Regions from separate parts of the Echinicola marina genome, predicted to be linked through region 1. Evidence: riboswitches for the same ligand, from Rfam matches in the RefSeq annotation. Region 1 holds a riboswitch; each other region holds the start of a gene.
The links. A riboswitch is a leader RNA that binds a small molecule or an ion and turns the genes downstream of it on or off. The one in region 1 is predicted to bind thiamine pyrophosphate.
Positions count from the first base shown of each region.

Region 1 (2,272 bases):
AATTAAAGGTCCTGTCATTCTCCAATTTGGATTCAGGCAGGCCATACCAAGACTGGTAAGTTTGCTCTTTTCCTGAGAATATATTCACCTTAAAAACATGGTCATCGCCATAGTATCCACCAGAGACAAAATATGATTTCAAGTCTGAAAAAGCCCTGTCCACATATCCATCAGAGTTGATTTTTGAAAGCCTGGCATCTACTGCCCATCGGTCGTTCAATAATCCTGTTCCCGCCTTGACAGTATGCTTCCAAGAATTAAAAGATCCGAAGGAATTACCGACTTCTGCATAGGCTTCTTCCTTTTTTGTATCCGTTTGAATATTCATGCTGGCACCAAAGGTCGCCGCTCCATTGGTGGAAGTTCCTACACCACGTTGAATCTGAATATTGTCCACCGAACTGGCAAAATCCGGCATATTTACCCAAAAAACACCATGGGATTCAGCATCATTCATAGGAATTCCATTTACGGTGACATTGATCCGGCTTTGATCAGATCCACGAATTCTCAATCCGGTATATCCAATTCCCGCACCGGCATCAGAATGGGTAACCACCGATGGTGTATAGTTCAACATGATAGGAATATCCTGACCCAAATTATTCTTGGCCAGTTCTTCCTTGTCAATCGTCTGAAAGGTAGTGGGCGTGGTTGCTGAAGCACGGGTAGCAGAAACAATAAATTCTTCAGTAAGAAGAGAATTTCTTTCCAACTGAATATCCAAACCACTTATTGGTGCTTGAATTTCCCTTACCAATGTCTCATAACCAACAAAAGAGACCCTGAGTTGATACTTTCCTGCGGGCACCTTTTCAATAGAGAAATTCCCCTTCAAATCAGAGGTGCTTCCCCTGCCTGTCCCTTCCAAAATCACATTGGCCCCTATGAGCTCCTCACCGGTTTCTACATCCACAATATGGCCGGTAACATGATTTTGTGCCATAGCACTAAGCCCGACCAACAAACATAATGTGGTCAAAAAGACGCGTTTCATAATAATCTTAGATTTTTAATTTGGTTAAACTTCGAAGCAGTCCAGGGGAGACTGCTACTTTATATGTTCACCATAATATCCACTCTCGGTGGAATTCTCATTTCCCTTCGTCGGCATTACCCGAATCAGGTATTATGGGTATGATCTCAGCCCGTTAATTTAGGGCACCCCTTATTAGATCTATTTGCAAGGGCAAAGTTAGAAGGTTTATTCCAGAAAGAAAAACGTAAAGTAACTGTCTGCAACAAGTCGGTACTTAACCAGATAGAACACCTTGACAATAAGCCATTATTAATCTACTGATTAAAGATCCACAATTCGACAGGTCCCATCACCAAAATACATAGGGCGGTTTCTCAATTTGCAATATATTGGATAGTACATACAAAAAGCGGGGAAGCAAATGCTTTCACATTCATTTCCCCACAAAATATATCCGGAATTTTTCCTAAAAAGGAATACCTCGAAACTATTCTAAAAGGTGCAAAAAGTATAAAGCTCCCCAACACCTATACAAACTTTATTTCAATCAGAAACACACATAAACTGTATTAAATCGTAAATCAAATGTTTAAAAACATCAATGAGACATACTATATTTCACCCAAATTACCTTATCATTTGTCTTCAACCAACTCCTCTTTCTCCTTGGGCTTCACATATCTGGGCCTGATCAAAAGTCTCAAAGAAGGATCAAAAGACAAGTAATTCCAAGCCCAGTCTAAGAATATAAATATTCTGTTTTTTACTCCAACAATGGCCATAAGATGGACAAAAAGCCAAGTGATCCAAGCAGCGAATCCCTGAAATTTCACAAATGGTAAATCCACTACAGCCAGGCTTCTCCCCACCGTGGCCATTGAACCAAGATCCTTATATTTAAACCTAATTTGCGGACGGTTATCAGCTATGGCTTTCAAATTTTTGGATAGATTATCCGCCTGCTGTATGGCCACCTGCGCTACTTGCGGATGTCCTCGGGGATAATCTTCATCAGTCTGAATACAAAGATCCCCAACCACATATATTCCTTGACTGTCGATCAATGCATTATACTCATCCACTTTTAAACGCCCATTGGGGATCATTTGATCTTCACGCAGGCCTTTAATATGATTAGGTTTCACCCCTGCTGCCCAAAGTAAGGTCTGCGTTTGCAAACCTTCATGATCTTTGATTTTAATGGTCAAACCGTCATAATCTTCTACCGCAGCATTGACCATGATTTCCACCCCCAACTTATCCAGATATACCACTGCCTTGTCACTGGCTTCA
Region 1 covers NZ_CP080025.1:1,608,066-1,610,337, reverse strand. The annotation lists gene KZP23_RS06825 (TonB-dependent receptor) at 1-997, opposite strand, end outside; TPP riboswitch at 1,083-1,179, opposite strand; gene KZP23_RS06820 (NAD(P)/FAD-dependent oxidoreductase) at 1,615-2,272, opposite strand, start outside.

Region 2 (2,272 bases), 2.7 Mb from region 1:
ACCAAAAAGTTACGGCCAATGATCATTGGTTCTGCCTCTGGGTGATTAATATTGGCTGGAATCACTGCCCTTCCCTGTGCTACCTCATCCCTGACAAACTCCGGGCTAATAATGTTTTTGGGGGTATTTGCGCCGAAATTTTGCCCTGGATGTTGCTTAGTCAATTCCTTTTGTTCTGCAATTCGCTGGTTTTCCCTGATAGCAATATATTCCATTTCAGGAGTGATTATCCCCTTCTTAGCATAATGCATCTGACTTACATTCTTACCCTGCTTGGCTTTCAATGGAGGTCTTACCAGCTCAAAACGGAGTTTGTCCAATGCCGGATTATCCAACCTACGCTGACCATATTCAGAGGTTAACTTTTCCAACTGCTCCACATCACCGGTAGATGTAATCCACTCCTCTCTTAATCTGGGTAATCCTTTTTTAACATCAATTTGAATATTGGGATCAGTAAAGGGACCACTCGTGTCATATACCGTTACTGGGGCATTTTGCTCCACTGTTTGGTGCCTATCCAAATGAGAGACGGTATCATGCAGGCCGATTTCCCGCATGGCCACTTTTATAGGGTGAATTTCACCTGAAACATAAACCTTTTTAGAATTTGGAAATGGATCAGTCGTAATAATATTGTCCATTTCCTGTTGATTGATATCCTTCATAGTTAATATAGATTATCCACCTTGCGTGGCTTTAATGATTAAAATGTCATCGTTTTCTTTGAGCTTAAAATCATCCCATCTGGATTTGGGAATTACCTCTTGGTTTACGGCTACAGCAAGACCACGGAGTGAACTAATATCTTGATTGGCCAACAATCCTGATAAAGTAATATCCCCACTTGCATGAACCATAGGTTCACCATTAAGGATAAAATTCATAAGAATAAATTTTAATAATTAAGAAAATAACTTCAGGAATGAAGATAATCTGTCGGAAGGACGCTTCACTTTTCCCTTCGCCCGCATTACCGGGATCAGGTTCAGAGGGTATGTCTCAGCCCCGATTGTTTATCGGAACACCCCTAAAGTTTTTATTACGTGTTTACAAAGGTATGGTCATTAGCCAATTTCCAAAATATTTTGGAAATTTTCTTTTATGATCAAAAAGTAAGAACTCAAAAATTTATTCCAAAATACCCTGTAAAACAGACACATCACCATCAATATAATCCGGAATAGGCAAATTTAGAATCTCACAAATTAATGGATAAATATGAATGTTCTTGAAGGAATTAATTTCTATACCATTTTTGATTGCTGGACCATTTGCATAAAAGACACCATGCATCTCTTTGAATTTAGGGTGAAAACCATGTTCTCCAAATGTATCGGTATCAAACATTCGTGACCTTTGGTTATACTTTACAAAACCTGATTTATCTATCAGATAATACCCCAAATCAGGAATTAGCATTAGATCTCCTAATTTGGAATTATTGTCTCCGGCATCACCATAATACTTTTTTGACCGTGGGTTTACCACCTTTACATGCTGAAGATTTTTCCTGACCCCTCTCCTTATTTTAGTCTTATCCTTTTCTTTGTCCAAATAAATATGAAGTACAGAGCCATTATTATAATATTCCAAGGGAAGCCCCTCCAATACACTTTCAACATCCAATAAATTGTCTTTTTTTATATTGACCATTCCATGGTCAGATACGATCAAAATATTGACTTTCAAGCCGGTTTGCCTTACGGCATTGAAAAGTACACCAAGTTCAGCATCCAAACGACGAACTGCTTCTTCGATTTTTTCATCATTTTCTGGACCATATCTATGCCCGATATCGTCCAAATCTGAAAAATATAAAGATATAAATCTAGGTCGCTGAGGATCTGGTAATGCAAGCCAATCTAAAACCTTCGCAATCCTCTCCATATTGGGCACTCCCCCATCATAATTGTAAAAATAGCTCGGACGATAGCCCATAATTTCCGCTTCAGTTCCTATGAAAAAATAACTAGCAGCCTTCATGCCATTTTCCTCTGCTAGAACCCATAGTGGCTTGCCGCCATACCATGATCCATCTTGGGCGCTTTTAGGATTGCTATTTCTATATTCCAACCTTTGAATTGGATCAAAAAAGAAATTATTCACCAATCCATGTTTTCCTGGAACCATACCTGTTGCTATGGAATAATGACTAGGAAAGGTTTTGGAGGGAAATGGAGGTATAAGGGATTGGGCACTAACACCAAGCTTAATGAATTTTGACAAATTTTCAGGCTGAAACCTATCAGTATAATCATAGCGATAACCA
Region 2 covers NZ_CP080025.1:4,553,151-4,555,422, forward strand. The annotation lists gene thiC (phosphomethylpyrimidine synthase ThiC) at 1-668, opposite strand, end outside; gene thiS (sulfur carrier protein ThiS) at 681-887, opposite strand; TPP riboswitch at 943-1,042, opposite strand; gene KZP23_RS18430 (alkaline phosphatase family protein) at 1,132-2,272, opposite strand, start outside.
Region 2: another riboswitch for thiamine pyrophosphate. It lies ahead of thiS (sulfur carrier protein ThiS); the one in region 1 lies ahead of KZP23_RS06825 (TonB-dependent receptor).

Region 3 (2,272 bases), 1.4 Mb from region 1:
TTGGCTGCCAAGAAAGGTTTACCTTATGCTTTTGCGAGTCATTTTGCACCTGCCCAATTTTTGAGTGCGATTAAATATTATAAAGATAATTTTCAGCCATCTGAGTATCTGAATACACCATATGTAATTGCTTGTGTAAATATTATTGCAGCCGAAGAAGAAGAAAGAGCACAAATGTTGGCCACTTCTTTCTATCAAATGGCTTTGGGTATAATAAGAAGAAAATCCTACCCACTCAGAAAGCCAGTGGCGTCTATGGGTGGTGTTTGGTCTGAAGCAGAGGCTGCAGCAATAGAACAAATGTTAGCTTGTTCTTTCGTGGGATCACCTTCAAAACTTCAAAATGAATTATCTCAATTCCAACAGATTGCCCAAGTAGATGAAATTATGGTTTGCTCACATATCTATGATCATGAAGACCGGGTTAAGTCCTATGAATTGGCTCAAAGTTGCTTCAATTAAGATGATTCCATTTGTTGTCTTTTGTGAGTTCATTTTAATATTGTAATTTCACCACAGATCAAACTTTAGGGGTGCTTAAGATTAATAATCGGGCTGAGATAATACCCTTTGAACCTGAAACGGATAATTCCGACGAAGGAAAAAGTTACGATGTCTTTTTATGCCAGATTATGGTAGATAGACTCCTGAAGTTTTTTAATGGATGTTGTAAAGGAGTCAATTAATTATCAAGCTGTTCTTGCTTTAGTAAAAAAGCTTTTGGATTTCCTTGGTTCACCTCTATTCATTGTGATAGTTAAGTATCAATTGAATGTCAGCTTACTTTGGGTTTTCTTAAGATAGACAGGCATGTCACTATGGTCCGATGAATGAACTATCCATTAAATGATCTTTTGATTTCTACTGTCAAAAAGTTATTAATAGAAATGAAAATGTATGATTCTAAAAGATCCTATCCTTCAGTGATGACTATTGCGGGTTCGGATAGCGGAGGAGGAGCAGGTATCCAAGCTGATCTGAAGACCTTTTCGGCATTGGGTTGCTATGGGACAAGTATAATTACAGCAACTACTGCTCAAAATACAAAGGGGGTCAAAAGCATTCATGATATTCCGGAGGAGCATATTTTAGATCAACTTCAGGCTGTTTTGACTGATATTTGCCCCAAGGCAATAAAGATAGGGATGTTAAGCCGGCCTGAAGTGGTCTGTGTCGTAGCGAAGGAACTCAGGAAATATCCGGAAATCCCAGTTGTTTTTGATCCGGTAATGGTCGCCACTAGCGGTGATCGGTTGATACAACAAGAAACAGTAGAGGTGATCAAATCCGAGTTGTTTCCTCTTTCATATATAGTGACGCCCAATTTAGATGAAGTGGCGGTATTAGTAGGAAAGGATGTGAGATGCCCAGAAGCTATGGAGAAAGCAGGTAAGGAAATATTGCTGAAGGGACCTGAATATGTTTTGGTAAAAGGAGGCCATTTGCCAGGGAAGCATATAGTTGATTTGTTGATAGGCAATAATGATGTTTATGCAAAGTTCGAGGGGAATAAAATAGATACCCCAAATACACATGGTACAGGTTGCACCTTGTCGTCTGCGATTGCTGCTTATTTGGCACGAGGGTTTGATATACTTGAGTCAGTTTCAAGGGCCAGAAAGTTTGTTGTATCGGCCATTGAGGCAGGAAGGGAAGTGGCCATTGGTGAAGGGCATGGGCCTTTGAACCATTTTTTTGAACCTAAAAAAATGATTAAATATGAAATGGTCTGAAAGGGCATGGCAAGAGATTAGTCCTTTGTATGAAAGGATATTGTTAATGCCTTTTAATAAGGAGTTGAAAGAGGGTTCCTTGCCAAAGGATAAGTTTAAATTCTATATGGGACAAGATGCTCACTATTTGGGCGAATTTGGAAAGGCATTGAGTACTATCAGTGGTAGATTGGAAAAACTGGATCAGGTCTTGGCTTTTTCTGAGTTTGCAACTGGTGCTATAGTGGTGGAGAGGGCTTTGCATGAAAGTTACTTTAAAGAGCTAGGTTTGCCGGAGGATATTGAGCCCTCACCGAGTTGCCAGTTGTATACTAATTATATCAGGAATCAAGCTGCCTTTGCCAATATTGAAGTGGCTGTAGCGGCGATACTGCCATGTTTTTGGATCTATAAGCAGGTTGGGGATTATATTTATGCCAATCAGAATGGAAACCAAAATCCGTATAAAAACTGGATAGATACTTATTCAGGAGAAGCATTTTCTATGGCTGTTTCAAAAGCCATCCAAATTGCAGATGAATTGGCAAATGAAGCTGGAG
Region 3 covers NZ_CP080025.1:210,955-213,226, reverse strand. The annotation lists gene KZP23_RS01030 (LLM class flavin-dependent oxidoreductase) at 1-462, shown strand, start outside; TPP riboswitch at 520-620, shown strand; gene thiD (bifunctional hydroxymethylpyrimidine kinase/phosphomethylpyrimidine kinase) at 831-1,733, shown strand; gene KZP23_RS01020 (TenA family protein) at 1,720-2,272, shown strand, end outside.
Region 3: another riboswitch for thiamine pyrophosphate. It lies ahead of thiD (bifunctional hydroxymethylpyrimidine kinase/phosphomethylpyrimidine kinase); the one in region 1 lies ahead of KZP23_RS06825 (TonB-dependent receptor).